DNA from 3 places in the Streptomyces sp. NPDC017448 genome. Region 1 is predicted to be linked to each of the others. Evidence: predicted binding sites of a transcription regulator. Region 1 holds the regulator's gene; each other region holds the start of a gene.
What was found. The regulator HrcA, encoded in region 1, represses chaperone genes, less so after heat shock. The targets are predictions, from matches to a motif close to TTNGCACTCNGNNNNNCNGAGTGCNAA.

Region 1 (10,200 bases):
CGGCGGCGCGGGCGAGGTAGGCGTCGACGAGTTCGGCGAAGTCCTCCTCGGTGCGCAGGACGGCCATCAGCGCGTAGTAGAGGTCCAGGAAGGACTGGAGGTCGTCGAACTCGTAGGCGGCGCGCAGTTCGTCCGTGGTGGCGTACGGAAGGGCCACCCCGTTGCGCTCGGCGAGGGCGAAGGCCAGTTCGGGTTCGAGGGTGCCCTCGATGTGGAGGTGGAGTTCTGCCTTGGGGAGGTGCACGGTGTCTCGCAAACGGTGGTGCTGGTGGGGTCAGTGGTGCCGGGTGGGGACCGGGACGCGGATCAGGTCCTCGGCGACGGTGAGTCCGCCGTCGAACCCGGCGGCGCGGGCCTGGGCCTCGAACAGCTCCGGGTAGCCGTAGCGCTGGGAGAAGTGGGTCAGCACCAGGTGGCGTACGCCCGCCTCCTTCGCGACGCGGGCGGCCTGTCCGGCGGTGAGGTGGCCGTGGTCGACGGCCAGTCCCTCGTCCTCATCGAGGAAGGTGGACTCGATGACGAGCATGTCGCAACCCTCGGCGAGCGCGTACACCCCGTCGCAGAGCCGGGTGTCCATGACGAACGCGAACCGCTGTCCGCGCCGGTGCTCGGAGACCTGCTCCAGGGTGACGCCGCCGAGGGAGCCCTCGCGCTGGAGACGGCCGACGTCCGGTCCGGCGATGCCGTGCTCCGCGAGGAGGGCGGGCAGCATGCGCCGGGTGTCGGGCTCGGTGAGGCGGTATCCGTACGACTCGACGGGGTGCGAGAGCCTGCGGCAATCCAGCGTGTAGGCGGGGGTGGCGGCGAGGATGCCGCCGTCCCCGGTGGCCGGGGCCTGGGCCAGTTCGACGGTCTCGCGGTAGGCGGTGGCGTACCGCAGCCGGTCGAAGAAGTGCTGCCCGCTCGCCGGGTGGTGCGCGGTCACCGGGTGGGGCACCTGGTCGAGGTTGATCCGCTGGATCACCCCGGCGAGCCCGAGGGAGTGGTCCCCGTGGAAGTGGGTGACGCAGATCCGGTGGATGTCGTGCGCGGCGACCCCGGCCCGGAGCATCTGGCGCTGGGTGCCCTCGCCGGGGTCGAAGAGGATGCCTTCGCCGTCCCAGCGCAGCAGGTAGCCGTTGTGGTTGCGGTGCCGGGTGGGGACCTGGCTGGCGGTGCCGAGCACCACCAGCTCGCGTACGGACATGGGGAGGACGCTCCTGCGGTACGGGGGTTATCCGGGGGGCCACTGGAGGCCGCGGCCTCCCAGGACGTGGGCGTGTGCGTGGAAGACGGTCTGGCCGGCGCCGGACCCGGTGTTGAGGATGATCCGGTAGCCGGTGGAGTCGATCTTCTCGTCGGCGGCGACCGCTCCGGCCTCGGTCAGCACGTCGGCGGCGACCTGCGGCTCGGCGGCGGCGAGGGAGGCGGCGTCCGGGTAGTGGGCCTTGGGGATGACCAGGACGTGGGTTGGCGCCTGCGGGTTGATGTCACGGAAGGCGACGGTGGTCTCGCTCTCGCGGACGATGGTCGCCGGGATCTCTCCCGAGACGATCTTGCAGAACAGGCAGTCGGACTGCGGCGCTCCCGCCATGGCTCCGGGCCTCCTCGGTCGCTGGTGCGTCGGTGCGGGTGATCGGGTGATCGGTACAGGGGCATGCTATCCCCGGCCGGTCGGGCCCCCTCAGCCCCAGCGGCCGGTGCGGGCCAGCAGCAGCGCGGTCGCCGCGGTCCCGGCGGTGGAGGTGCGCAGCACGCTGCGGCCGAGCCGGTAGGGGCGGGCGCCCGCCTCGGCGAAGGCGGTCAGCTCCTGCGGGGAGACGCCGCCCTCGGGGCCGACGACGAGCACGATGGAGCCGGCGGCCGGGAGTCCGGCGGTGGCGAGGGGGGTGCTGTCGTGGTCCCGGTCCTCGTGGAGGACCCCGGCGAAGTCGGCGTCGGCGAGCAGGGCGGCGACCTGCTTGGTCGTCAGGGCGTCGGCCACCTCGGGGAAGCGGACGCGGCGGGACTGCTTGCCGGCCTCCCGTGCCGTGGCGCGCCACTTGGCCAGGGACTTCGCGCCCCGGTCGCCCTTCCACTGGGTGATGCAGCGGGCGGCCTGCCAGGGCACGATCGCGTCGACGCCGGTCTCGGTCATCGTCTCGACGGCGAGTTCGCCCCGGTCGCCCTTGGGCAGGGCCTGGACGACGGTGATCCGGGGCGCGGGCTCCGGCTCCTCCCGGACGCCCGTGCGCAGGGCGACGGTCAGGCGGTCCTTGCCCTCGGCGGCGTGGACGACGCCCTCCGCCCAGCGGCCGAGCCCGTCGGTGAGGACGACGTCCTCACCGGGCTGGAGGCGGCGGACGGAGACGGCGTGCCGCCCCTCGGGGCCGTCCAGGACGAACTCCGGCCCGGTGGGCATCCGTTCGACGACGAAGACCGGTGCGGTCACCGGGGACTCCTCATGCTCAGGGCCGCCCGGGCGGCCTCCAGTTCGGCGGCGAGCAGCTCGATCAGCTCGCCGACGGGCAGTTCGCGGGCCATCCGGTGGCCCTGTCCGGCCCACAGGGCCATGCCCTGGGCGTCCCCGGCCTTGGCGGCGGCCTGGCGCAGTCCGCTGGTGACGTAGTGGAGCTGGGGGTAGGCGGCGGGGGCGTACGGGCCGTGTTCGCGGACGAAGCGGTTGACCAGGCCGCGGGCGGGCCGCCCGGAGAAGGCGCGGGTCAGCTCGGTGCGGACGAACAGCGGGTTGGTCAGGGCCTGCTTGTGCAGGGGGTGCGCGCCGGACTCGGGGCAGACCAGGAAGGCGGTGCCGAGCTGGGCGGCGTCCGCGCCCGCCGCGAGGGCGGCGGCGATCTGGGAACCGCGCATCAGCCCGCCGGCGGCGATGATCGGGAGCTGCACGGTCTCACGGACCTGGGCGATGAGGGAGAGCAGCCCGGTGCCGGTCTGGTCGACCTGCGGGTCGTCGCGGTGGGTGGACTGGTGGCCGCCTGCCTCGACGCCCTGGACGCAGACGGTGTCGGCCCCGGCCCACTGGGCGCTCCGGGCCTCCTCGGCGGAGGTGACGGTGACGATGGTGTGCGTCCCGGCGCGGGCGAAGGCGTCGAGGGTGTCGCGGGTGGGGCAGCCGAAGGTGAAGGAGACGACCGGGACGGGGTCCTCCAGCAGGATCGCGACCTTCGCCTCGTACCCGTCGTCGCCGCTGCCGTCCGGGTCGCCGAGCGGGGTCTCGTACCAGGCGGCCTCTCCGGCGAGCTGGTGGCGGTAGACCTCGACGGCGCTGGGGTCGGCGAGGACGGGCTGCGGCATGAAGAGGTTGACGCCGAACGGTCCGGCGGTGAGCCTGCGGACCTCTTTGACCTCGTGGTACATCCCGTCCGCCGTCTTGTACCCGGCGGCCAGGAATCCGAGCCCGCCGGCCTCGGTGACGGCCCCGGCGAGCCGGGGTCCGGACGCGCCGCCGGCCATCGGGGCCTGCACGATCGGATACCGGCAGAGATCGGTCAACTCGGAGGACATGACCGCATCGTGCCACGTCCCGCACAACGGGGCCGAATCAGCCAGTCGCCTGCCTGACCGGTTCCCCTCCGTACGCCGCACCGCCCGCCGGTAGGAAACCGGCGGGCGGTGCGGTGAAAGGCGGAAAGCGGTTCAGCGGCCGTTGAACGCGTCCTTCAGCCGGGAGAAGAGGCCCTGCTGGCCTGGCTGGAATTGACCCAAGGGTCGTTCCTCGCCGCGGAGCTTGGCCAGCTCCCGCAGCAGCCGCTCCTGCTCCGGGTCGAGCTTGGAGGGGGTCATCACCTCGACGTGCACGATCAGGTCGCCCCGGCCGCCGCCGCGCAGGTGGGTGATCCCCCGCCCGTGCAGCGGGACCGACTGGCCGGACTGGGTGCCGGGCCGGATGTCGATCTCCTCCACGCCGTCCAGCGTCTCCAGCGGGCACTTGGTGCCGAGGGCCGCGGCCGTCATGGGGATGGTGACCGTGCAGTGCAGGTCGTCGCCGCGCCGCTGGAAGACCGGGTGCGCCAGCTCGTGGATCTCCACGTAGAGGTCGCCGGGCGGGCCGCCGCCGGGGCCGACCTCGCCCTCGCCGGCGAGCTGGATACGGGTGCCGTTGTCGACGCCCGCGGGGATCTTGACCGTGAGCGTGCGCCGCGAGCGGATGCGGCCGTCGCCGGCGCACTCCGGGCACGGGGTGGGCACGACCGTGCCGAAGCCCTGGCACTGGGGGCAGGGCCGCGAGGTCATGACCTGGCCGAGGAAGGACCGGGTGACCTGCGAGACCTCGCCGCGACCGCGACACATGTCACAGGTCTGGGCGGAGGTGCCGGGGGCCGCGCCCTCGCCGCTGCAGGTGGTGCAGACCACGGCCGTGTCGACCTGGATGTCCTTGGTGGTGCCGAAGGCCGCCTCGTTGAGGTCGATCTCCAGGCGGATCATGGCGTCCTGGCCGCGCCGGGTCCGCGAACGGGGCCCGCGCTGCGCCGCGTTGCCGAAGAAGGCGTCCATGATGTCGGAGAAGTTGCCGAAGCCGCCGGCTCCGAAACCGCCCGCCCCGCCACCGCCGCCGCCGTTGGCGGAGAGCGGGTCGCCGCCGAGATCGTAGACCTGCTTCTTCTGCGGGTCCGACAGCACCTCGTAAGCGGCGTTGATCTCCTTGAACCGCTCTTGGGTCTTCGGGTCCGGGTTGACATCCGGGTGCAGCTCGCGGGCGAGCCGGCGGAATGCCTTCTTGATCTCGTCCTGGGAGGCGTCGCGGCGCACGCCGAGTACGGCGTAGTAGTCCGTGGCCACTTACGACTCCGCCAGGATCTGTCCGACGTAACGTGCCACTGCGCGTACCGCTCCCATCGTTCCGGGGTAGTCCATGCGGGTCGGTCCGACCACGCCGAGTTTGGCGACTGCCTCGTCGCCCGAACCGTAGCCGACCGCGACGACGGATGTGGAGTTGAGCCCCTCATGGGCGTTCTCGTGCCCGATCCGTACGGTCATGCCCGAGTCCGTCGCCTCACCGAGCAGCTTCAACAGGACGACCTGTTCCTCCAGTGCTTCCAGCACCGGCCGGATCATCACCGGGAAGTCGTGTCCGAAGCGGGTGAGGTTGGAGGTGCCGCCGATCATCAGCCGCTCCTCCGTCTCCTCGACCAGGGTTTCGAGGAGGGTGGAGAGAACCGTGGAGACCGTCCCCCGGTCCTCGCTGTCGAAGGATTCCGGCAGCTCCCGCACCAGGCGCGGGACATCCGCGAAGCGGCGTCCGACGACCCGGCTGTTGAGCCGGGCCCGCAGATCCGCGAGCGATGCCTCGCCGAACGGCGCGGGGCAGTCGATCATACGCTGTTCGACCCGGCCGGTGTCCGTGATCAGGACGAGCATCAGCCGGGCGGGCGCCAGCGACAGCAGCTCCACGTGCCGCACCGTCGAACGGGTCAGCGAGGGGTACTGCACGACGGCGACCTGCCGGGTCAGCTGCGCGAGCAGCCGCACCGTCCGGCCGACCACGTCGTCGAGGTCGACCGCGCCGTCGAGGAAGTTCTGGATGGCCCGGCGCTCGGGCGAGGAGAGCGGCTTGACGCCCGCGAGCTTGTCGACGAAGAGGCGGTACCCCTTGTCGGTCGGGATGCGTCCCGCGCTCGTGTGCGGCTGGGCGATGAAGCCCTCCTCCTCCAGCACCGCCATGTCGTTGCGGACGGTGGCCGGGGAGACCCCCAGCCGGTGCCGCTCGGTGAGCGCCTTGGAGCCGACGGGCTCCTCGGTGCCGACATAGTCCTGGACGATGGCGCGCAGCACTTCGAGTCTGCGTTCGCTGAGCATCGCGCACACCTCCAGCTGTGGTTCTCCGGTGTCCCTGTCTGGCACTCGGCGCGTGCGAGTGCCAGCAATCCCGTCGCCAGTGTACGGGGGTGGGGTGGGGCCGGGGCAAGGGCGACCGGCCCCGGCCCGCCGGGACCGCGCAGGTCGTCACCGCCGCGGGGGCCGATGCCGATAGCGTCCCGGCATGGACGTCGCTTGGGAAGACTTCGGATGGGAGCGGTTGGGCCACGGTGCCGGAAGGCGGCGGCTGCCCGGCTGGGACGCCACCGCCGGGCTGGTCGCCGGTGCGGAGGGGGTGCTGCTGTACGACACGGGTTCGACGCTGCGCGAGGGCGTCGAGCTGCGGCGGCAGGCCGAGGCGCTGCTCGGCCGCAGGGTGACGCATATCGCACTGAGCCACCCGCATTTCGATCACGTCCTGGGCACGGCGGCGTTCGCCGGGGCCCGGGTGTACGGCGCGGTGGGCCTGGGCGGCCTGCTGCGCGACGGGGCGGAGGACCTGTACGCGTCGGCGGTGCGCCACGGGGTGGCGGAGGACGAGGCGGCCCGGTCGGCGGACACGCTGGTGGCCCCGGGCCACGAGGTGAGCGGTGAGTGGGCGCTGGACCTCGGCGGCCGCCGGGTGCTGCTGGCGAACGTGGGCCCCGGCCACAGCGGCCACGACCTGGCGGTCCTGGTGCCGGGCTCGGACGGCGAGCCGCCGGTGGTGTTCTGCGGGGACCTGGTCGAGGAGTCGGGCGAGCCGCAGGCGGGCGACGACGCGGTCCCCTCGCGCTGGCCGGGCGCGCTGGACCGGCTGCTGGAGCTGGGCGGCGAGGACGCGCTGTACGTGCCGGGACACGGGGCGGTGGTGGACGCGGCGTTCGTCCGGGCGCAGCGGGCGGAGCTGGCGGAGCGGTTCGCGGTGGCGTGAGGGCCGCCGGGGAGCACCGCGCGAGGGCGTGCGGCGCTCCGGGGCGGCGGGCCGCGCTCCCCGGCGGCGCGCCGATTATCGTCGGGCCATGCGCAGCTACCAGCCGGACCTGACCCCGCCGTGGAAGCGGTCCGCCCCCGTGCCCGAGGTGCCCGCCGAACCCGATCTGGTCGTGGAGGAGGTCGCCACCGGTTTCTGCGGGGCGGTGGTCCGCTGCGAGAAGACCGCCCAGGGTCCGACGGTGACCCTGGAGGACCGCTTCGGCAAGCACCGGGTGTTCCCGATGGAGCCGCGCGGCTTCCTGCTGGAGGGCAAGGTCGTCACGCTGGTACGCCCTTCGGCGGGCGGCCCCGCGCGCCCCGCCCGTACCGCCTCCGGTTCGGTGGCGGTGCCCGGGGCGCGGGCACGGGTGGCCCGGGCCGGCCGGATCTACGTGGAGGGCCGGCACGACGCGGAGCTGGTGGAGCGGGTGTGGGGCGACGACCTGCGCATCGAGGGCGTGGTCGTGGAGTACCTGGAGGGGATCGACGACCTCCCGGCGATCGTCGGGGAGTTCGCACCCGGTCCCGACGCCCGGCTGGGGGTGCTGGTGGATCACCTGGTGCCCGGCTCCAAGGAGTCCCGGATCGCCGCCGAGGTGACCGGGGACCACGTGCTGGTGGTGGGCCACCCCTACATCGACGTGTGGGAGGCGGTGAAGCCGTCCTCGGTGGGGATCGACGCCTGGCCGGCGGTGCCGAAGGGGCAGGACTGGAAGACGGGCGTGTGCCGGGCGCTGGGGTGGCCGGAGAACACCGGGGCGGCCTGGCAGCACATCCTGTCCAAGGTCCGCAGCTACAAGGACCTGGAGCCCCAACTCCTGGGCCGGGTGGAGGAATTGATCGACTTCGTCACTGTTCCGGACTGATGTCCGGGGGCTGATCCCGGTCCGTCCGCGACGATCACGTGCCGATCCCTAGGAATGCCTGCGTCCCACACGCACCATCGGTTAGAGGTGGGAGCGGGCAGGCGGTTCACGGGCCGGAGGGCTCACGGGGGAAGGGCACGGGCGATGGCGCGCGAGGTCTGGCGGGACAGTGCGGACAACGAGGCGGCGTCGGCCGTCTTCCACCTGATGCAGCAGCTGATCGACCGGTACCGGGTCAACCGGCCGGTGATGCCGCTGGTGGTGGTCCAGGCGGCGGACGCGGCGGCCGGGCCGGAGATCGACGCGCGGGTGGAGCAGCTGGTCCACCAGGTGCACCGGGCCAACGAGTTGCGCCGGGTGCCGGTGCGGCTGCTGGACGGCGAGGGGCCGACCCCGTACGAGGCGGCGCTCGGCATGGTGCGCACGCTCTCCGAGAAGCCGTGGGAGACCCGCGAGAACACCCAGTACAAGAACTTCTCCTTCCCCCGCTCCCGGCTGCTCGGGGCGATCGAACAGGCCACCGCGGCCGTGGTCGAGCAGTCCGCCGGGAACACCTCCGAGGTCCGCGAGGAGCGGATACTGGAGCAGTTGAGCCGGTTGCGCTGGCGGTCGGGTCGGCCGCACGGGGCGACCCGGTGGGACGCGCTGCGGCAGTCGGTGCGGCCCGAGACGTTCGTCGGCGCGCTGTTCATCGCCCTGCTCAGCGTGTTGCTCGGGGAGATCGGCTGGCTGCTGACGGCCCTGGTGGCGGCCACCGCGCTGATCGGGCTCGCCGTGGTGGGGCTGGCGAGCCGGGCCGCGCCGCCGCTGCTGTGGCTGCGCCGGGCGAGCCGCTGGTTCGCCACCACCTCCTCGCTGGCCGCGTCCAGCACCGGGTACCCATCGGACGGCTGGTCGTGGTTCTCGCCGAGCGGTTCGTGGCGGGTGATCCGGGCCCGGGCGGCGGCGGTCGCGGAGCGGGTGGCGGACGCGGGGGCGGGCGACGAGTACGCGCGCCAGTTCCACCTGGAGCTGCGGGTGCAGGCCCTCCTGGAGGACCTGCGGCACAACTACCGCCCGCACTCCCTGGACTGGCGGCGCAGCAAGCGCACGGTGCCGCCGGTGGTGTTCCTGCCCCGGGCCACGCAGGACAACGGCGGCATCCTGCTGATCAACGCGATCAACAACGTGCGGTCGCGGCGCAGCGAGGTGGATCCGCTGCTGCTGCTCGCCTCGCTGCCGGCCCCCGAGATCATGCGGCACACCCCGCCGCTGCCCCCGGAGCGGCCGGGCCCCGGATCGCCGACCGGTTCCTCCGGGGCACGGGCCCGTTACGAGCGCTGGGTGGACGACCTGAGCCTGGGCCAGTCGCCGGTGGCGGCGGCGACCCTGGCGTGGGTGCTGCTGCTGCCGCTGTCGACCGAGAAGCTGACCCATGAGCACGCGCACGCCCAGCTCGTCACCTACCGGGTGCGGCGGACGTGGGCGTGGTGGGTGATGTCGCGGGCGGCCGTCGCGGGGGTCGTGGTGGGCTCGCTGCTGGGGGCGTTCCTGTGGGCGGGGCACTGGCGCGACACCTACTGCCACGGTCCGCTGACCGACCGCAACACGGACGCGGTCTGGGCGGGGCGGGGCGAGGACCGGGAGTGCGTGGGGGTGGCGACCGTGCCCGAGGTGCTGTTCGCGGGCGGCAACGACCTGGAGCTGAACGGGGCGGGCAAGGGCATCACGTTCGAGCGGATCGAACGGGCGATCCGTGAGGAGAACGACGACATCGAGGCGGACGACGCGTATGTGACGGTCGTGTACGCCGGTCCCCTCACCGCGCCGGGCAACGACCGGGAGGCCACCCGCAAAGGGCTGGAGGAGCTGACCGGCGTCTACCTCCAGCAGCGGGCGGTGAACAAGACCGTGCGCCGCTCGGTGAAGCTGCGGGTGCTGACCGCCAACGGCGGCGAGGGCATGCTGCGGCAGCTCACCGCCGTACGGAAGATCATCGAGGTGGCCCGGCGGGATCCCACGGTGGTCGGCGTGGTCGGGCTCGGCCGCAACACCGAGGAGAGCGACGACGCGGTGAACCTGTTGCGCGAGGCCGGGCTGCCGGTGGTGAACACGACGAACTCCAGCAGCGACCTGCCCCGCGACTTCCCCAACTACTTCGGTCTGGCGGCGACGGACGAGGAGCAGACGCACGTGCTCGGGCTGGTCGCCCGGCAGATCGCGAAGGAGCTGGACCGCCCGCACGCGGTCGTGCTGTCGCGCGAGGGCCGCAACGGGGACCTGGACCGGTACACCGCCGAGCAGCGGGCGGCGGGCAAGGAGATGCTGCGCAGGTCGGGGTTCTCGCTGGGCGACGACGTGGAGTACGACCTCGCGGGCGGGGCGAGTCTGAACGCCCCGCTGACCACGATCTGCCGGGCCGAGAGGGTGCCGGACGCGCTGTACTTCGCCGGGCGGGTCGAGGACGTGCCGACGCTGATGCGGGGGCTGTCGGAGACCACCGGGTGTTCGGACCGGCGGATGACGGTGTTCACCGGGGACGATCTGACGAAGGGCACGTTCGACGACTCCACCTCGATCGCCGCCAACGTCACGCTCTACCACTCCTCGCTCGCCCCGCTGGACCGGG
Region 2 (10,200 bases), on a different contig from region 1:
CCCGCGCATCGCCTCGACGAGCAGCGGCTTGTAGCGCCAGGGGCTGATCCGGTCCTGGAGGCGTACGGCGAGGGTCGCCTCCAGGACGCGGTCGTCGTAGAAGGGCGCGGCGACCGGCAGCCCGATCGTCGTGCCGATCTCCTCCATCGCCTGGAAGTGCCGGGCCCCCATCCGTACGGCGTCGATGTCGACGTGCCGTCCGCGCCACGGGTCGATCGGTTCGGCGTGCTCGGCGGCGGCCCGGAACTCCTCGGTGATCAGGGCGTTGGCGTGCTCGGTGAACCAGGGGCGCAAGGACTGCCGCACCCCCCAGGAGAGCAGCGGGGTCCGGGCGACCGGCTGGGGGGCGGCGGTGACCGCCCCGGCGAGCCAGCGGGGGAAGGCGGAGCGGTCCAGCAGGGCCTTCACCGTGGGCAGGAGCGGCCAGCCGAGCTGGTGGCGCAGGCCGCCGAGGTGGCTCCAGGCGGTGAACGGGTTCCCGTGGAAGAGGTCCTGGTAGGCGTGGGGCAGGCCCAGGAAGAGTTCGTCCCCGCCGTAGCCGGTGAGGTGGTAGCGGGAGCCGGTGGCGCGGGCGCGGCCGAGGAGGAGGTCCGCCCGGGCCCGGCCGGGGGCGACCGGGAGCGGTTCGTCGTTCAGCTCGGCGGCGCAGGAGGCGAGATCGGCGTAGAAGTAGGGGGCGTCGGCGGCGGGGACGACGCGGTGGTCCAGGACGGGGTCCGCGTGACGGCCGGCGGAGGGGCCCGTCCGGCGGGCGTGGGTGGAGGCCGGGTGCCCGGCCGGGGCGGGAGCCGTGCCGCGATCGTCCTGCCCGGCCAGCTCGACCGCCCTCCGCGCCCATGTCTCGTCCTCGCTGTAGCGGTCGCGGGCGGCCACGGTGAGCAGCGAGAGCCGCTGCGGACCGGTGGCGCGGGCGGCGAAGGCGAGGGCGGTGGAGTCCAGGCCCCCGGACAGTTCGCAGCTGATCCGGTCCAGACCGCCGACATGGGCCCGTACGGAGGCGGCGATGGCCTCACCGAGCGCCCGCGCCCCCTCGGCCAAGGGGAGTTCGGCGGGCGGCGGCTCCCACCAGCGGTGCTCCGTGGGGCCGGGGGCGGCGGCCGTGCCCGGTGCTGCGGCGGGCAGGGCCAGACCGTACCCGGCGCCGGTCTCGTGCACCCCGCGCCACACGACACGGCGGCTCAGGGGGTGCGGCAGGAAGTCGAGCATGCGCAGGGCCAGCGCACCGTCGTCCAGGGGGGCGTCGATCAGCCGGGCGAGGACGGCGGGGCGGTCGGAGGCGATGGTTCCGGCCTGGGGGTGCCGGGCGTGATAGACGCGGCGCAGCCCGGAGGCGGTGCCTCTGATCCAGGTCTGCCCGGAGAGCCGGGCGATCACGTGGTGGAGGCCGGGCAGCCGGGCGAGACGGCGCTCCAGGGCGGTCCGGTCCCGGGCGCCCTCCAGAAGGCCGGAGAGCACGGCCTCGGGAACGCGGTCGGGGCCGATGAGCACGAGGGCGTCGTCGCCCCGGCGGAGGTGGCTCACCCTGCGGAACGCCGGACGGGCGACGACCCAGGGCCGGCCGGACGGGTGGGCTACGGTCAGGACGTCGCCCCCCGTCGCGGCCCGCCCGGCCGGGTCAGGGGCGGCGAACCGCCCGGCCGGCTCCTGTACGGGAAGCCGCCCGGCCACCGCCGCGCCCGCCGCGCTGTCCGGCAGAACGACGAAGTAGTCACGCAGATGGCCGGGCATGTTCACCTTCCGGAAGTTCTCGTACCTCGCACAGGAATCCGGGGTCCGGATCAGATGATGCGGCGGACCCAGTACTCCTTGTACGAGCCGTAGAAGTAACCGGCGGTCTTCTTCGAGAAGTCGCCCTGCTTGAACAGCGACGGCTTCACGTAAGCCTTCTTCTGCTGCTTCACGAGATCTCCCCTTCCAGGTGACGGAGTACAGCTATGCCCCATATGCGTCTGCATAACTGGCGTTATCCATGCGACTGGTGTTCACCATGTGAACACCAGAGCCATCATGTCCCTCTGCGGAACCGGTACGCATGGTTCCGACTCACCGCGTGAATTTGGCCGGATAGCGTGAGCGGCAAAGGGCGGAGGCCGAGATTCCGGCCCGGGGCGCACAACCGTCCGGTCAGCATGTGCAGTCGCACACCGAGGGCGCGCACCACTGAAGTGGAGTGGACCAATAAGGGGCCGGGGCCGCCGGATCGGTCGGTGAGCTGCCGGGAGAGGGAGGCGCTACCCGCATACCCGCAGAACCGCCCCCGGGGCTTCCTGCCCGCCTCCGGGCCCGCATTACCCCACGCGCGACGGGCACGCCACCGACTTCGGCGAAACCGCACCGGCCCGTGCTGCCGTACCGCGAAGATCGCGGCAAGACATCATTCGGCCACGCCGAACGCCCACAGCGACCGTCCGACTACCGAGCGGCCCGGCGTTCCCGGGCCGAACCCCTCCGGACCCGAGGCCGAGCCCCCTCCGCACCCGAGGCCGAGCCCCTCCGGACCCCGGGCGGGCCTCTCCGGACCACGGGCGGAACCACGGCCGAGCCCTCTCCGGACCACGGGCGGAACCCCGGACGGACCACCTCCTCCTGCCCCCCGCAGCCGCAGCCACTCCCCAGCCGCAGCCACCCCCACAGCCGCGCCACACCCGTGCCCGCCCCCGCTCCCGGCTTGCCGGCCCCGCAGACGCCTCAGGGGCGGCACCTCCGTGAAGGAGGTACCGCCCCTGAGGGACGTACGCGGAACTTCGCGATCGGCAGGCCGATCAGAAGTCCATGTCACCGCCCGGCATGCCGCCCGGAGCGGCCGCGCCGGCCTTCTCGGGCTTGTCGGCGATGACGGCCTCGGTGGTGAGGAACAGCGCGGCGATGGACGCGGCGTTCTGCAGGGCGGAACGCGTGACCTTCGCCGGGTCGAGGATGCCCTCGGCGATCATGTCGACGTACTCACCGGTCGCGGCGTTCAGGCCGTGGCCGATCGGGAGGTTGCGGACCTTCTCCACGACGACGCCGCCCTCGAGACCACCGTTGACGGCGATCTGCTTGAGCGGGGCCTCCAGCGCGAGCTTCACGGCGTTGGCGCCGGTCGCCTCGTCGCCCGTGAGGTCGAGCTTCTCGAAGACGGCCGAGGCCTGGAGCAGAGCCACGCCACCACCGGCGACGATGCCCTCCTCGACGGCGGCCTTGGCGTTGCGCACCGCGTCCTCGATGCGGTGCTTGCGCTCCTTGAGCTCCACCTCGGTGGCGGCGCCGGCCTTGATGACGGCCACGCCGCCGGCCAGCTTCGCGAGGCGCTCCTGGAGCTTCTCGCGGTCGTAGTCCGAGTCGGAGTTCTCGATCTCGGCACGGATCTGGTTGACGCGACCCTGAACCTGGTCGCTGTCACCGGCGCCGTCGACGATCGTCGTCTCGTCCTTGGTGATGACGACCTTGCGGGCGCGGCCGAGCAGGTCCAGGCCGGCGTTCTCCAGCTTGAGACCGACCTCCTCGGAGATCACGGTGCCGCCGGTGAGGATGGCGATGTCCGCGAGCATGGCCTTGCGGCGGTCGCCGAAGCCCGGAGCCTTGACGGCGACGGACTTGAAGGTGCCCTTGATCTTGTTGACGACCAGGGTGGAGAGCGCCTCGCCCTCGACGTCCTCGGCGATGATCAGCAGGGGCTTGCCCGACTGCATGACCTTCTCCAGCAGCGGGATCAGGTCCTTGACGCTGCCGATCTTCGAGTTGACGATCAGGATGTACGGGTCGTCGAGCGACGCCTCCATACGCTCCATGTCGGTGGCGAAGTACGCCGAGATGTAGCCCTTGTCGAAGCGCATACCCTCGGTGAGCTCCAGCTCCAGACCGAAGGTCTGGGACTCCTCGACGGTGATGACGCCTTCCTTGCCGACCTTGTCCATCGCCTCGGCGATCTTGGCGCCGATCTCGGTGTCGGCGGCGGAGATGGAGGCGGTGGAGGCGATCTGCTCCTTGGTCTCCACGTCCTTGGCCTGCTCCAGCAGAGCGGCGGAGACGGCCTCGACGGCCTTCTCGATGCCGCGCTTGAGGGCCATCGGGTTGGCGCCGGCGGCAACGTTGCGCAGACCCTCGCGGACGAGAGCCTGGGCGAGAACGGTGGCGGTGGTCGTACCGTCGCCGGCGACGTCGTCCGTCTTCTTGGCGACCTCCTTGACCAGCTCCGCACCGATCTTCTCGTACGGGTCCTCGAGCTCGATCTCCTTGGCGATGGAAACACCATCGTTGGTGATCGTGGGCGCGCCCCACTTCTTCTCGAGGACGACGTTACGGCCCTTGGGGCCGAGGGTGACCTTGACGGCGTCGGCGAGCTGGTTCATCCCGCGCTCGAGACCGCGCCGTGCCTCCTCGTCGAACGCGATGATCTTGGCCATGTGAAGTGGTCCTCCCGGACAGGGGTGGATTGCTCCGGACCGAGAGGCGCCCGCGACGGACGGCCTGCCGTGTGGTGGTTCCTTGCCCCACCGCACCTGCGGACCTCACCGGCCCGGTCCAAAATTCTGTCACTCTCACCTGGAGAGTGCTAACGCCAATGATTAGCACTCGACCCCCGAGAGTGCAAGCGCCTCGGGCGAGTACCCGCCAGGCGGTCCGGGGCCGCGGGGGCGCGACAGGGGGCCGTCGGCCGTACGGCCCCCGGGGGGGCTCCGCCGCCCCCGGACGCGCGTAGGGCCCGATCCCCGGCTGGAGCATTCCCGGGGTCGGGCCCTACGTGCGTGAGTGGTGTCGTCGGACGACCGTGCCGAGCTCAGCCGACGGCGAGCTTGACCATGTCGGCCTGGGGCCCCTTCTGGCCCTGCGAGATCTCGAATTCAACTCGCTGACCCTCTTCGAGGGTGCGGTACCCGTCCATCTGGATCGCGCTGTAGTGGACGAAAACATCCGCACCACCGTCGACCGCGATGAAGCCGTACCCCTTCTCCGCGTTGAACCACTTGACGGTGCCCTGAGCCATGCCTAACTCCCCTATTACTGGCCCTTGCACGGGACCGCACTTCGCGGGCCCGGGTCGCGACTCACCCTCCGACAGGAGAGGGTGCGCGGCGCCGCAGCGCGTCGACCGCGGCCGAATGTATCCGTCCAACTGCCCTCTGCAACAGGTCAATCGGACGAGAAATCTGGGCGCGCTTGAACACGCGAATATGCGGGTTTCCTGAGATTTACGGGCAAGTCGGGCCAGACAAAGGGCACTTAAACCGCAAGAGGTTCACGTACTTTGGCTGCTTCTTATCGGGGCCGGGCGCATTCTCATATGCGGGCGGCACGAGCAGCGAACGGGGCTTCCCCAACTGTACCGCGCTCAACCATGCAGAATTGCCCCCTCCGCTTCTGGAGCGGAGGGGGCAACTGAGGTCACACGAAAGCACCATGGCCGCACGGGGCCCGACGGTCCCGCAGGGCTCGACGGTCCCGCGGAGCCCGGCAGCCCCATGGGGCTCGGCAGCCCCACGGGGCTCGGGCCGGGCCGGCTCAGCCCGGATCGGACCGGCCCGGCCCGAGGCGGCTCGGCCCGGATCGGCCCGCCCGGGACGGTTCAGCAGCCGCCGGCGACCGCGGGGATGATCGAGACGCCCGCGCCGTCCGGGGTGGCCGCGTCCAGGCCGCCCTCGAAGCGCACGTCGTCGTCGTTGACGTACACGTTGACGAAGCGGCGCAGCTTGCCCTGGTCGTCCAGGACGCGGGCCGCGATGCCCGGGTGGTCCTTCTCCAGGGACTCGATGACCTCGGAGAGCTTCGCTCCCTCCGCCGTGACCTCGGCCTGGCCGCCCGTGTAGGTGCGGAGGATGGTGGGGATGCGGACCTTGACGCTCATGACGGACGCCTTTCTCGGTGCTGCGGTCGGGATGGTCAGGCGGAGGCGAGGCCCGCGGCGCGGAACGCGTCCAGGCTCGGCTTGATGGTCGCCGTGGCCTGCGAGGTGGGGGCGACCGCGTCGAGCGTCTTGAGGCCGTCGCCGGTGTTCAGGACGACGGTGGTGAGCGCCGGGTCGATCACGCCGGCCTCGACCAGCTTCTTCGTCACGCCGACGGTCACCCCGCCCGCCGTCTCGCCGAAGATGCCCTCGGTGCGGGCCAGCAGCTTGATCGCGTCGACGACCTGCTCGTCGGTGACGTCCTCGACCGCGCCGCCGGTGCGGCGGGCGATGTCCAGGACGTACGGGCCGTCCGCCGGGTTGCCGATGGCCAGCGACTTGGCGATGGTGTTCGGCTTCTGGGGCCGTACGACGTCGTGGCCGGCCTTGAAGGCGGCGGAGACCGGGGAGCAGCCCTCGGCCTGGGCGCCGAAGATCTTGTACGGCCTGTCCTCGACGAGGCCGAGCTTGATCAGCTCCTGGAACCCCTTGTCGATCTTGGTGAGCTGGGAGCCGGACGCGATCGGGATGACGATCTGGTCGGGCAGCTTCCAGCCGAGCTGTTCGCAGATCTCGTACGCCAGCGTCTTGGAGCCCTCGCCGTAGTACGGGCGGAGGTTGACGTTGACGAAGCCCCAGCCCTCGCCGAGCGGGTCGCCGATGAGCTCGGAGCAGAAGCGGTTGACGTCGTCGTAGGTGCCCTCGATGCCGACCAGCTCACCGCCGTACACCGCGGCCATGACGACCTTGCCCTGCTCCAGGTCGTGCGGGATGAAGACGCAGGAGCGCAGGCCGGCGCGGGCGGCGGCGGCGCCGACGGCTCCGGCCAGGTTGCCCGTGGAGGAGCAGGAGAGGGTGGTGAAGCCGAAGGCGCGGGCGGCCTCGACGGCGATCGCGACGACGCGGTCCTTGAAGGAGTGCGTCGGGTTGCCGGAGTCGTCCTTCACGTACAGGCCGCCGGTGACGCCCAGCTCGCGGGCGAGGTTGTCGGCCTTGACGAGCTTGGTGAAGCCCGGGTTGATGTTGGGCTTCTCCGCCACGTCGGCGGGGACGGGGAGCAGCGGGGCGTACCGCCAGATGTTGTCCGGGCCGGCCTCGATGCGCTTGCGCAGCTCCTCGGGGGAGGCGGTGGGCAGGTCGTACGCCACTTCCAGCGGCCCGAAACAGGAGGCGCAGGCGAAGAGGGGGCCGAGCTCGAACCGCTCGCCGCACTCGCGGCAGGAGAGCGCCGCGGCGGGACCGAGATCGACGGCCGGGGCGGAAGAAGTGGTGGTGCCTGCAACGGTCTGAACAGCCATGATGGCGGAGGTCCCTTTCTCCTCATCTTCCTCGCGACGCATTTCGCCGCAAGACGGAATTGGCACCTTCCCCACCGTGACCTCGCGGTCGGCAGGAGGGTTGCCGGGACTTCAACGGGCCGTTCCCTCAGTCCCTCTGGATGAGCTCTGTGGCACTGGATCTTCGATCCAGGCGTTTATGCGCGCTCCGACCCCGACATGCGATGGCTCCGCGCGTTGCTCAAGACTGTAACCGAAGCACCGGACCGGCGAGATAGTCGTCCGAACCGCGAGATGGATCACACACAGGGAGTGCCGACCGTGCTCGAAGAGGTGGAACGCTGGCTGACCAGGCGTTCCTGGTCGTCCGGCGACCGCCCGCTGAACCGGCTCACCGAGGCGCGGGCCGCCGACCCGCGGCGTACGACCGTGAGCGTGGTGCTGCCCGCGTTGAACGAGGAGGCCACGGTCGGCGCGATCGTGGCGACGATCCGGCGGGAGCTGATGGAGGAGGTCCGGCTCGTCGACGAACTCCTGGTGATCGACTCCGGCTCCACCGACGCCACCGCGTCCGTGGCGCGGGCGGCGGGCGCGCGGGTGGTCCACCGGGACGCGATCCTGCCCCGGATTCCGGCGGTGCCCGGCAAGGGCGAGGTCCTGTGGCGGTCACTCCTGGTGACCAGCGGCGAGATCGTCTGCTTCGTGGACGCGGACCTCCGGGACTTCTCGGCGGACTTCGTCTCGGGGACGGTCGGGCCGCTGCTGACCGACCCCGACGTGCAGTTCGTCAAGGCGATGTACGACCGCCCGCTCGGCGACGAGGCGGGCCAGGGCGGCCGGGTCACCGAACTGGTGGCACGCCCGCTGCTCAATCTGCACTGGCCCCGGCTGGCCGGGTTCGTGCAGCCGCTGGGCGGCGAGTACGCGGTGCGGCGCTCCCTGCTGGAGCGGCTGCCGTTCCCGGTCGGTTACGGGGTGGAGCTGGGGCTGCTGGTGGACGCGCTGCACACGGTGGGGCTGGACGCGCTGGGCCAGGTCGACGTCGGCGTACGCGTCCACCGCCACCAGGACGGGCGGGCGCTGGGCCGGATGGCGGCGGCGATCTACCGCACGGCGCAGCTCAGGCTCTCCCGCGGCCATCTGGTGCGGCCGTCGCTGACCCAGTTCGAGCGCGGCGAGGGCGGCTTCGTCCCCCGTACGCATCCGGTGGACACCGAGGAGCGGCCGCCGATGCGGGAGATCGCGGAGTACGCGGAGCGGTGGGCGGCGTGAGGCGGTGAGCGCCCGGAGCGCCGCGGCCGTGTGAGGCGGTGGGCGGATGGAGCGCCGCGGCCGTGTGGGGCGGTGGCCGGGTGGAGCGTCGGGGCGTTTGGGGGCCGGGCTCACGGGCTAGGTTCCGGTACATGGTCTCCGAGCACACGCCTTCCCCCGGTTCCACCGCTTCCCAGGTCCTCGTCGCGTCCAACCGCGGCCCCGTCTCGTACACGCTCGGTGAGGGCGGGGAGCTCGACGCCAAACGCGGCGGGGGCGGCCTCGTCTCCGGGCTGAGCGCCGTCGACGACAAGGTGTGGGTCTGCGCGGCCCTCGGCGAGGGCGACCGCGAGGCGGTCCGCCGCGGGGTCGGGGAGCCGGGCGTCCGGATGCTGGACATCGACGCCGAGGTGCACGCCGCCGCCTACAACGGCATCGCGAACTCGGTGCTGTGGTTCGTCCACCACATGCTCTACCAGACGCCGGTCGAACCGGTCTTCGACGCGGAGTTCCGCCGGCAGTGGGCCGCGTACGAGACGTACAACCGGGCGTTCGCGCGGGCGCTGGCCGAGGAGGCGGAGCCGGGGGCCTCGGTCCTCGTCCAGGACTACCACCTGGCCCTGGTCCCCGGAATGCTGCGCGAGCTGCGCCCGGACCTGAGGATCGGCCACTTCTCGCACACCCCGTGGGCGCCCGTGGACTACTTCCGGCTGCTGCCCGACGACATCGCCGAACAGCTGCTGCGCGGCATCCTCGGCGCGGACCGGGCCGCCTTCCTGACCCGCCGCTGGGCGGACGCGTTCATCGCCTGCTGCACCGAGATCCTCGGCGGGACGGGCCGGACCCGGGTCGGGGTGCACGGCCTCGGGGCCGACGCGGACTTCCTGCGCCGGCGTGCGCACGAGCCGGACGTGGACGAGCGGATGGCCGCGCTGCGGGAGCAGGTGGGCGAGGGGCGGAAGACCATCGTCCGGGTGGACCGCACCGAGCTGTCCAAGAACATCGTGCGCGGCCTGCACGCCTACCGGACCCTGCTGGAGTCCCATCCGGAGTGGCGCGAGCGCGTCGTGCACATCGCCTTCGCCTACCCCTCCCGCCAGGACCTCGCCGTCTACCGGGACTACACGGCGGCCGTGCAGTCGCTGGCGACGGAGATCAACGGCCAGTACGGCACCGAGGGCTGGACCCCCGTCGTCCTCCACGTCAAGGACGACTTCGCCCGCTCGCTGGCCGCGTACCGGCTGGCGGACGTGGCCCTGGTCAACCCGATCCGCGACGGCATGAACCTGGTCGCCAAGGAGGTCCCGGTCGTCTCGGACCAGGGCTGTGCGCTGGTGCTGTCACGGGAGGCGGGGGCGTACGAGGAGCTGGGCGAGGACGCGATCACGGTGAACCCGTACGACGTGACGGGCACGGCGGAGGCCCTGCACGAGGCGCTGACGATGCCCGGCGACCAACGGTCCGCCCGCACGGAGCGGCTGGCCGGGGCGGCGACGGCGCTGCCGCCGCAGCAGTGGTTCCTGGACCAGCTGGAGGCGCTGCGCCAGGAGTGAGGGGAGCGGCCGGAGGGCCGCACGGCCTGCGCAGGCCGCAGGCGCCGGTGGGGCGCCGCCGGACGTGCGCCGGGAGCCGGGCCGCGCGGCCCGGCTCCGCACTGCGGCGCGGCGCGGCCGGGAACTACAGCCGTTCCGCCAACGCCGCCAGGAAGGCCACCACCGCCGCCGGGCCGGGGACCGACAGGTCCGCGCGTTCGGCCAGTTCGGGCACCTCGGCGCTGCCGCTGCACACCAGGAGGCCGGGGACGCCGTC
Region 3 (10,200 bases), on a different contig from region 1:
ATGTCGCAGTCGCCCTCGCGCAGCAGGTCCACCGAGCGCGGCGGCTCCGCCTCGACGAGCGAGACGCGGGTGCCGGGGTGTTCGGCCCGCAGCGCGGCCAGCGCCCCCGGGACCAGGGTGGAGCTGCCGCTGGGGAAGGAGACCAGGCGGACCCGGCCGGCCCGCAGCCCGGCGATGGCGGCGATCTCCTCCTCGGCGGCGGTGAGCCCCGCCAGGATGCCCGTCGCGTGCCGTACCAGCGCCTCGCCGGCCTGCGTGAGGCGCATCTCGCGCCCGGTGCGGATCAGCAGCGTGGTCCCGGCCGACGCCTCCAGGGCCTTCATCTGCTGGCTGACGGCGGGCTGGGTGCAGCCGAGTTCGCGGGCGGCGGCGGAGAACGAGCCGGTGGTGGACACGGCGCGCAGGACACGGAGGTGGCGGGCTTCGATCACCCCTCCACTATAAGGAACGCTTGGGGAGGGAGCCCGTTGATCTCGGATGACTTGGGGGCGGGGGACGGCTAGCGTGACCGCATGAAGCTGCTGACCGTGAACACCGGCCGCCCCCGCCGCTCCGCCCACACCGATGGCCCGCAGGGGCTGACCGGAATCGACAAACGACCGGTGGACGGCCCCGTCGAGGTGCGCGACCCGGGGCCCAAGGGGTCCGGCGGGAGCGGTCTCGCCGGGGACACCGTGTGCGACCTGCGCCACCACGGCGGCAGCGACCAGGCGGTGTACGCCTACGCCCGTGAGGACCTGGACGCCTGGGAGCGGGAACTGGGCGGCCGGACGCTCGCCAACGGGGTGTTCGGCGAGAACTTCACGACCCTGGGCCTCGACGTCAGCGGCGCGCTGATCGGGGAGCGCTGGCGGGTGGGGACGGACCTCGTGCTGGAGGTGACCTCCGGGCGCATTCCGTGCCGGACCTTCGCCGGCCACCTCGGCGAGCAGGGGTGGGTCCGGCGGTTCACCCGGCAGGGCGTCACCGGCGCCTATCTGCGGGTGGTCGAGCCGGGGACCGTCCGCGCCGGGGACCCCGTCGAGATCGTGCACCGGCCGGACCACGAGGTCACCGCCGCCCTGCAGTTCCGGGCCGTGACGACCGAACGCACCCTGCTGCCCGCCCTGCTGGCCGCCGGGGAGGCGCTGCACCCCGAGGCGCTGCGCAAGGCGCGGGAGTACGCCGGGCGGCAGGGCTGAGGCGGCGGCGGTACGGGCCCGTACGAGGCCGTCGGCGCCGCCGACCGGTGACGCGGGGTCACCCCCGCTGGAAGCGCGGCGTGTCGGCCGGGAACTGGAGCGGAGCACGGCGCGTCCCCCACCAGTGACCCGCGCCCGTTCATCAGATGCCGAGCCGAGCGGCACGTCTCAGGGAGAAGACCATGCCCGACCCGCAGCAGCCCTGGTACACGCCGGGCCCGCCGCAGCAGCCCGTCCCCGGTAATCCGTACGTCTCGGAGCCCGGTACGCCGCAGGGGCACGGGGCGCCGCAGCCGGCGGGGGCGGGCTACGGGCCGCCGACGCCTCCCCCGCCGCCGGGCCGCCGCCGGTTCGGCCGGGGCCCGGTCGTCGCCGCCGTCGTGGCGCTGGTGCTCGCGGTCGTGGCGGGCGGGGTGTACGGCCTCACCGACTGGGGGCGGGGCGAGCCCGCGAAGCCCGCGGCGAAGAAGTCGCCGGGCCCCTCCGCCTCGGCGTCCCCGTCCGCTCCCGCAGCGGGCGCCCCGAAGCTGAGCCACATCCCGACGACGAAGGAGGTCGCCGCCGCCCGGAAGCCGGGCGAGGCGGCGGCGTGGATCGCCGACGACAAGACCGACATACCCAAGCAGATCAACAAGGTCCACGACCTGTGGATCGTCGGCGACACCGCCGTCCAGGCGCTGTACCGGAAGGTCACGGCCTACCGGCTCTCGGACGGCGCCGAGCTCTGGAGCGTGACGCTGCCCTCCGCCGTGTGCGAGACCCCGGCCGACCCCACGCCGGACGGCAAGGTCGTGGTGTTCCGTCACGAGCGGCCGGACAACGAGCGGAGCAACCTCTGCAACCAGATGCAGATGATCGATCTGAAGACCGGGAAGCAGGGGTGGAGCAAGGAGCTGGACGAGCCCGGTGACAGGAACAGCACCTTCATCGTCTACAGCGCCATCAGCGGCGACGTGCTCTCCGTCGCCCGGGGCATGGTGGCCGTCACCTACCGGATGAGCGACGGGAGCAAGCTCTACGAGATCCCCCGGGAGAACAAGGGGAAGTGCGTCCCGGACGACGTGGCGGGCGGCGCTTCCCGGCTCCTGGTGAGCTCCGAGTGCATGGTCGCCGTCGAACGGGGCACGAACTACGGCCAGGTACGCGAGCTCGACCCGCACACCGGCAAGGTCCTGTGGCGCTACCGGACCGAAGCGGGCTGGAGGTTCGGCAGCCTGATCTCCATGGATCCGGTCGTCTTCACCATCTTCAACGACAAGGACACCGCATCCGACTGGCGGATCACGGTCCTGGACCCCGGAGGCAAGCACCGCGTCACCTTCGACGCCCGGGGCAAGGGGTTCGAGGAGTGCGCCGGCACCGGCTCCGGCGGGGACATCCAGCCCTGCCGGGGCGCCTCGGTCGGCAAGGGCCTGATCATGCTGGGCGGCCAGAACCAGGTCGGCGCGTACGACGTGAGGACCGGGAAGTTCCTGTGGGGGATCAAGGACAACCGGATGCGGACGCTCTACCCCCTGCGCGCGGAGGACGGCAACGCGATGCGCATCTACGAGGCGGCCGGCCCCAGCAGCCCGGGCCGGACCTTCCTGATGGGCCCGCGCGGCGTCGGCACGGAGACGGAGGTCGTGAAGCACCCGGCGGCGACCGCCCGGTGGGAGTACGAGATGTTCTCCGCGCATACCGCGTACGTGGACGGACGGCTCGTGCTGACGCCGACGCACATGAGCGGGGACGAGAACCACAAGCCTGTGCGCGAGGCCCGCATGCTGTCCTTCGCGCCGGGGTCTCCCTGACCCGTGGTGTCGGGCCGGTTCGTGGTGGTGGAGCAGGGGCGGCAGGCGGGTGCGCCGTCGGAGCACGCGGGGCACTAACGTGCCGCGTATGACGACTGCACTGATCACGGGCGCGACGGCGGGCATCGGGGCCGCGTTCGCGCGGCGGCTCGCGGCCCAGGGGCACAACCTGGTGCTGGTGGCGCGGGACACCGAGCGGCTGCGCGACCAGGCCACCGAACTGCACGACCGGCACGGCATCGAGGCCGAGGTGCTGAGCGCCGACCTGTCCACGGACGGCGGCATCGAGGCGGTCGAGAAGCGGCTCGCGGACCGCAGACACCCGGTCGACCTGCTGGTCAACAACGCCGGGTTCGGCAACAAGGGGCGCTTCCTGGAGGTGTCCATGGCCGATGAGCTGACGATGCTCAAGGTGCACTGCGAGGCGGTGCTGCGGCTGACGGCGGCGGCGGTCGCCGGGATGAAGGAGCGGGGCCGGGGCGGGGTCGTCAACGTGGCGTCCGTCGCGGCGTTCGTGCCGCGCGGTACGTACGGGGCGTCCAAGTCGTGGGTGGTGCAGTTCACCCAGGGCGCGGCGCGGGACCTGGCCGGGTCGGGGGTGCGGCTGATGGCGCTGTGCCCCGGATTCGTCCGTACGGAGTTCCACGAGCGGGCCGGGATGGGCACGGACAACATCCCGGGCTGGATGTGGCTCGACGCGGACAAGCTGGTGGCCTCGGCGCTGGAGGACCTGGCCCGGGGGAAGACCGTGTCGGTCCCGGACCCGCGCTACAAGGCGCTGATGGGGCTGGTGAAGATCGCCCCGCGGGGCCTGCTCGGCGGGGTCACCTCGCGGACGGGGCGGAAGTACGGCCCGCGGTAGCCCCCGTACCGTACCGGCGCCCTGGCGCGCCGCCGTCCGCCGCCGCGTCCCTGACGCACCGAGGCCCGGCGCCCCCGCGACGGGGGCACCGGGCCTCGGGCGTACCGGGAGGTAGGGGCCGTACTAGTGGGAGTGGCCGTGGCCGCCGTGACCGGCGTCGGCCTCTTCCTCGGCCGGCTTCTCGACGACCAGGGTCTCGGTCGTGAGCAGCAGCGACGCGATGGACGCGGCGTTCTCCAGGGCGGAGCGGGTGACCTTGACCGGGTCGATGACGCCGGCCTTGACCAGGTCGCCGTACTCGCCGGTGGCGGCGTTGAAGCCCTGGCCCTTGTCGAGCTCGGAGACCTTGGAGGTGATGACGTAACCCTCCAGGCCGGCGTTCTCGGCGATCCAGCGCAGCGGCTCGACGGCGGCGCGGCGGACGACCGCGACACCGGTGGCCTCGTCGCCGGTCTTGCCGAGGTTGCCCTCCAGGACCTTCACGGCGTGGACGAGGGAGGAGCCACCGCCGGAGACGATGCCCTCCTCGACCGCGGCGCGGGTGGCGGAGATGGCGTCCTCGAGGCGGTGCTTCTTCTCCTTGAGCTCCACCTCGGTGGCGGCGCCGACGCGGATGACGCACACGCCGCCGGCCAGCTTCGCGAGGCGCTCCTGGAGCTTCTCGCGGTCCCAGTCGGAGTCCGTGGACTCGATCTCGGCCTTGATCTGGTTGACGCGGCCCTTGACGTCCTCGGCGTTGCCGCCGCCGTCGACGATGGTCGTGTCGTCCTTGGAGACGGTGACGCGGCGGGCGGTGCCGAGCACGTCCAGACCGGCCTGGTCGAGCTTGAGGCCGACCTCCTCGGCGATGACGGTCGCACCGGTGAGGGTGGCGATGTCGCCGAGCATGGCCTTGCGGCGGTCGCCGAAGCCCGGGGCCTTCACCGCGACGGCGTTGAACGTGCCGCGGATCTTGTTGACGACGAGGGTGGAGAGCGCCTCGCCCTCGACGTCCTCGGCGATGATCAGGAGCGGCTTGGAGGCGCCGGCCTGGATGACCTTCTCCAGGAGCGGGAGCAGCTCCTGGATGGAGCCGATCTTGCCCTGGTGGATCAGGATGTACGGGTCGTCGAGGACGGCCTCCATACGCTCCTGGTCGGTCACCATGTACGGGGACAGGTAGCCCTTGTCGAAGGCCATGCCCTCGGTGAACTCCAGGTCCAGGCCGAAGGTGTTGGACTCCTCGACGGTGATGACACCGTCCTTGCCGACCTTGTCCATCGCGTCCGCGATGAGCTCGCCGACCTGCGGGTCCTGCGCGGAGAGCGCGGCCACGGCGGCGATGTCGGCCTTGTCGTCGATCGGACGGGCGGTCGCGAGGAGCTCCTCGGAGACGGCCTTGACGGCGGCGTCGATGCCCTTCTTCAGGGCGGCCGGAGAGGCGCCCGCGGCGACGTTGCGCAGACCCTCGCGGACGAGCGCCTGGGCCAGGACGGTCGCGGTGGTGGTGCCGTCACCCGCTACGTCGTTGGTCTTGGTCGCCACCTCCTTGACGAGCTGGGCGCCCAGGTTCTCGTACGGGTCGTCGAGCTCGACCTCGCGCGCGATGGTGACACCGTCGTTGGTGATGGTGGGAGCGCCGAACTTCTTGTCGATGACGACGTTGCGGCCCTTGGGGCCGATCGTCACCTTGACCGTGTCGGCAAGCTTGTTGACGCCGCGCTCAAGGGCGCGACGGGCGTCCTCGTCGAACTTCAGAATCTTCGCCATGGGCTGTACTTCCCTCTCGAACGAACTGCGCCCCTCGCCGCCCGGCTAGTCAGTCGCTGGGGGCCAGGGGCGCAGAACACAAGCAAACGTGGGTGAATTACTTCTCGATGATCGCGAGGACGTCGCGGGCCGAGAGGACGAGGTACTCCTCGCCGTTGTACTTCACCTCGGTGCCGCCGTACTTGCTGTACAGGACGACGTCGCCGGTCTTGACGTCGAGCGGGAGCCGCTCGCCGTTCTCGAAGCGGCCCGGGCCAACGGCGAGGACGACGCCCTCCTGGGGCTTCTCCTTCGCGGTGTCCGGAATGACCAGGCCGGAAGCCGTGGTCTGCTCGGCGTCGAGCGGCTGGACCACAATGCGGTCCTCGAGCGGCTTGATCGCAACCTTGGAGCTGGTGGTCGACACGATCCGGTCTCCCCCTTCGGAGATCTCACGGGGTTTAACAGTCAGTGGGAGGCGATCGGACCGATCCGTCGTCGCGGGTGCCGGACCTGCCCTGTCGCGCAGAGTGGTGCTGGCACTCTCCAGGGGGGAGTGCCAGACCTGAGACTATGACCGCGATTAGCACTCGGTCAAGCGGAGTGCCAATTCACCACCCTCGCGCCGCCCCGGCCCGGGCCCGGCGCAACCGCCCCCGCCACCCCACCCGGGCTCCGCGGAGCCGCCGGTGGGACAACGCGGGGAGGGCGCGCGGGGTTCCGTACGACGCCGTACGCCGGGCCCGGGCGGGCCGCCCGGGCGCGGCGGGGTCAGACGTAGTCCTCCAGCTTCGCCACCGCGTAGCCCTTGTCCGTGATGGTCTTCATGACCTGGCGGATCATGTCGGGCATCGAGCCCTTCCAGTCGTCCTCGCCCCGGAAGTGGGTGAGGACGATGTCGCCGGGGTGCAGGTCCCGGTCCCACTCGCGCCACTCCATGCGGTCCGGGAACGCCTCGGAGGCCCACAGGGGCACGGCGGTGATCCCGCAGGACTCGGCGGCGACGAGGGTGTCGCGGTTGTAGTTGCCGTAGGGCGGCCGGAAGAGGGTGGGCCGCTTCCCGTACTGCTCCAGCATCTTCTCCTGCTGGCCGCAGATCTCCCGCTTCTGCTCGGCGGCGGAGAGGCCGGGCAGGTAGCGGTGGTTGAGGGTGTGGTTGCTGAGGGCCACCCCGAGCCGCTGCATCTTCCGGAAGTAGCCGTAGTCGTCGTTGGTGACGTAGTCGCTGAGGAACGCGCTGTAGGGAATGGACAGTTCGGTCATCATCCGCAGCAGCTCGGGGTCCTTCTCGGCCCCGTCGTCCATCGTCAGGAAGACGATCTTCTCCTTGGTCGGGACCGTGGTGAAGACGGGTGGGAGCCCCGCGTCGTCCTGGACCTCGAACCCCTGGCGGGTGGTGATGCGCGGCTTCACCCGCGGCGGCTCGGGGGCTGCGAGCGGGGTCTTGGCGAGCCCCCACCGCTTCGCGGCGAGGGCCCGGGCGGCCTGCTTCTTCGCGGTCTTCTCCGCGTACGTCTCCGGGGCACGGGCAGGCCCGGCCTGCGGGGGCGCCTCGCCCTGCCGGCCGGCGGCGGGCTTCACGGGTCCACCGCCGGCCGCCGTCTCGCCCCCGCCCTTCTCCGGCGCCGCGCATCCGGAGGCGACGGCGGCGACCAGGAGGGCCACCGGCACGACAACGCCCTTTACGCGCCATTTCATGGGTGATTTTTCTTTTTGTCGTACTAGCTGCATGGCGCCGCATCCTGCCAGCCGCCGACCCGCGCCCCCTCCCGACACCGCGAGCGGCCGGGCCCGGTCCCCCGGGCGGCCCACAGGGCGCCCGGGGCCCTCACCTCCGGCGCCGTCGCCCCGGCGCACCGCTCACAATGGACCGGGTGAACGCTTCGACCTCCTCCGCCGCCTCCGACGACCCCGCCCGCGCCGCCTTCGCCGCGCTGCGCACCCCCGAGGGCGAGCAGCTGCTGGCCGGGCTGCGCGACCACGACCCCGCCGACGAACTGGCCACCGCGACCCGGCTGCGCCGCACCCATCCGGCGGAGCTGGTGTCGGCGGCGCTGGGCCAGGCGCGGCTGCGGCAGCGGGCGGCGGTGAAGTTCGGAGCCGATGACGCCCACCGGATGTTCTTCACGCCCGACGGGGTCGAGCAGGCCACCCGCACCTCGGTCGCCGCCCACCGCGCGGCCCGGTTCGCCGGGCTGGGCGTGCGGAGCGTAGCGGACCTGTGCTGCGGGATCGGGGGCGACGCGATCGCACTGGCCCGCGCCGGGATCTCGGTGCTCGCCGTGGACCGCGATCCGCTGACCGCCGAAGTGGCCCGCGCCAACGCCGGGGCGCTCGGCCTGGACGGGCTGATCGAGGTGCGGTGCGCCGATGTCACGGAGATCGACACCTCCCCGTACGACGCGGTCTTCGTGGACCCGGCCCGGCGCGGCGCACGGGGAGGGGGCGCGCGGGGCGCGTCAGGCCGGGCGACGGGCGGGCGGATCTTCGATCCGGAGGCGTACTCGCCGCCGCTGTCCTGGGCGACGGCCGCCGCGCTGCGGGCCCCCCGGGCGGCCCTGAAGATCGCTCCGGGCGTCCCGCACGAGGCGATCGGCCCGGAGGCGGAGGCCGAGTGGGTCTCGGTCGGCGGGGACGTGAAGGAGGCGGTGCTCTGGTACGGGGAGGGCTTCGCGCCCGGCGCGTTCCGGGCCACCCTGCTGCCGTCCGGTGCGACCCTGTCCGCCCCGGCCCCGCTGCCCGCCCCGCCGGTGGGCCCGGTCGGGCGCTATCTGTACGAGCCGGACGGCGCGGTGATCCGGGCGCACCTGGTCGCCGACATCGTGGAGCGGTGCGGGGGGCGGCTGGTGGACGAGACGATCGCGTACGTCACGAGCGACGAACCGTACTCCTCCCCGTACGTCTCCGGGTACGAGATCACCGATCAACTTCCGTTCAACATGAAGAAGTTGAAGGCGTTGCTGCGGGTGCGGGAGGTCGGCGTGCTGACCGTCAAGAAGCGCGGCTCGGCGGTCGAGCCGGAGGAGGTGCGCCGCCGGATGAAGCTGGCGGGGCCCAACGCGGCGACGGTGTTCCTGACCCGGGTGGCCGGGGCCCCGACCATGCTGATCGGCCGTCCGCTGGGCTGAGCCGCCCGGCGCGGCGAGGCGCGGCCCGGCGACCCGGCGCGGCGAGGCGTGACCCGGCGACCCGGCGCGGCAAGGCGTGACCCGGCACCGGGGGGCGGCGGAGTGCGCGCCGAGCGGTCCGTCCTCTCCCGGGCCCGGTTCGGCGGTGGGCAGAGGACGGTGGGGCTCCTGGGCGGCCGGGCCCCCAGGCGGGCGGGCGTACGGGCTTACCGCTCCGCGCCGGGGCCGCCGCCCGTCGCGACGCCGGCCCCGGCGACCGGCCCGGCCCCGCCACCCGTGGCCGGCGCGGGAGCGGCCGCCGCCGCGCCCGGCCCCGTACCGCCGCCCATCAGCACGCCCAGCACCCAGCGGCGGTGCGCCAGGGCGGTCACCGCCCCCGTCAACGCGGTCAGCCAGGCGACCATGCCGACGCCCACCACCAGGACGACCAGGCCGTACGTGTCCCGGCCCGGTTCGGCGCTCGCCGGCCCGATGACGCAGAGGGCGAGCCCCACCGCGCCGAGGAGGAACGACAGCAGCAGCCAGGTGAGGCTCATGCCGGGCATCCGCAGCCGCCGGTCGCGCTCCGGGTCGCGGTCCAGCGCGCCCCAGGAGGCCAGCAGCACACGGACCTTCCGGTCCCGGAGGATGCCGACCCAGAAGAAGACGGCGGCAGGGACGAAGACGGCGGCGCCGAGGACCAGGCTGACGCCTCCGCCGATGACGCTGGTGAAGTCGACCAGGTCGATGGCCTGTTCGAGCATGACGATCCCGGCGCCCACCAGGCTCCAGCCGATCGCGGCGAGCGCCGCCCACATCCCCAGCAGGCCGAACCGTCCCGGCCCCACGTGCATCCTCACCAACGCGCCCAGGACCACGGCCCGGTCGGCGAGCATCGCCTCGCGGTCGGGCCAGGCCCGGAGCTCGACGGGCGGCGGAGGGGGCGGGAGCGGGGCACGGCGTGACATGAGCGGAACATTACCGAGCCGGGCCGGCCCACCGCCGAGGACCGTACGCTCAGACGTCGCGCAGGACTGGCCCCGGACAGGCGTCGCGCAGGGCTGGTCCCGGACAGGCGTCCCGCAGGACCTGGTCCCCGTCAGGCGTCGCGCAGGGCCCGGCCCCGGTCAGGCGTCGCGCAGGGTCTGAACGTCCAGCTTGGTCATGCGGAGCATCGCCTTCATGGTCCGGTCCGCCTTCTCCCTGTCCGGGTCGGCCAGCAGGCGCGGCAGTTCGTTCGGCACGATCTGCCAGGAGACCCCGAACCTGTCCTTGAGCCAGCCGCACCGCCCCGTCTCGCCGCCTTCGGAGAGCGCGTCCCAGAACCGGTCCACCTCGGCCTGGTCGGCACAGTCCACGGAGAACGAGATCGCCTCGGTGAACGGGAACTGCGGGCCGCCGTTGAGCCCCGTGTACTCCTGCCCCGCGAGCCGGAAGTCGACGGTGAGGACGGAGCCCGCCCCGCCGGGGCCGGACTCGCCGGAGTAGGTGGTGTCCAGGATCCGGGAGTCGCCGCCGAAGATCGCGAC

Region 2: the regulator HrcA is predicted to act here: its motif matches at 4,548-4,574, upstream of groL (chaperonin GroEL).
Region 3: the regulator HrcA is predicted to act here: its motif matches at 6,148-6,174, upstream of groES (co-chaperone GroES).

What each region holds. Positions count from the first base shown of each region.
Region 1 is NZ_JBIRLM010000008.1:110,790-120,989, forward strand. It holds gene ACH4K1_RS15880 (adenosine deaminase) at 1-244, opposite strand, end outside; gene ACH4K1_RS15885 (ribonuclease Z) at 275-1,186, opposite strand; gene ACH4K1_RS15890 (histidine triad nucleotide-binding protein) at 1,214-1,573, opposite strand; gene ACH4K1_RS15895 (16S rRNA (uracil(1498)-N(3))-methyltransferase) at 1,664-2,410, opposite strand; gene ACH4K1_RS15900 (nitronate monooxygenase) at 2,407-3,480, opposite strand; gene dnaJ (molecular chaperone DnaJ) at 3,613-4,755, opposite strand; gene hrcA (heat-inducible transcriptional repressor HrcA) at 4,756-5,772, opposite strand; gene ACH4K1_RS15915 (MBL fold metallo-hydrolase) at 5,957-6,685, shown strand; gene ACH4K1_RS15920 (DUF3097 domain-containing protein) at 6,774-7,592, shown strand; gene ACH4K1_RS15925 (ABC transporter substrate-binding protein) at 7,737-10,200, shown strand, end outside.
Region 2 is NZ_JBIRLM010000001.1:41,854-52,053, reverse strand. It holds gene ACH4K1_RS00155 (asparagine synthase-related protein) at 1-1,728, opposite strand, end outside; gene ACH4K1_RS00150 (keywimysin-related RiPP) at 1,779-1,901, opposite strand; gene groL (chaperonin GroEL) at 2,763-4,385, opposite strand; gene ACH4K1_RS00140 (cold-shock protein) at 4,760-4,966, opposite strand; gene ACH4K1_RS00135 (MoaD/ThiS family protein) at 5,546-5,824, opposite strand; gene thrC (threonine synthase) at 5,860-7,161, opposite strand; SAM riboswitch class I at 7,181-7,308, opposite strand; gene ACH4K1_RS00125 (glucosyl-3-phosphoglycerate synthase) at 7,462-8,412, shown strand; gene ACH4K1_RS00120 (trehalose-6-phosphate synthase) at 8,544-9,944, shown strand; gene otsB (trehalose-phosphatase) at 10,069-10,200, opposite strand, start outside.
Region 3 is NZ_JBIRLM010000001.1:509,239-519,438, reverse strand. It holds gene ACH4K1_RS02415 (LysR family transcriptional regulator) at 1-431, opposite strand, end outside; gene ACH4K1_RS02410 (MOSC domain-containing protein) at 513-1,181, shown strand; gene ACH4K1_RS02405 (PQQ-binding-like beta-propeller repeat protein) at 1,364-2,974, shown strand; gene ACH4K1_RS02400 (SDR family NAD(P)-dependent oxidoreductase) at 3,063-3,836, shown strand; gene groL (chaperonin GroEL) at 3,960-5,585, opposite strand; gene groES (co-chaperone GroES) at 5,683-5,991, opposite strand; gene ACH4K1_RS02385 (polysaccharide deacetylase family protein) at 6,336-7,262, opposite strand; gene ACH4K1_RS02380 (methyltransferase domain-containing protein) at 7,430-8,692, shown strand; gene ACH4K1_RS02375 (hypothetical protein) at 8,899-9,639, opposite strand; gene ACH4K1_RS02370 (VOC family protein) at 9,799-10,200, opposite strand, start outside.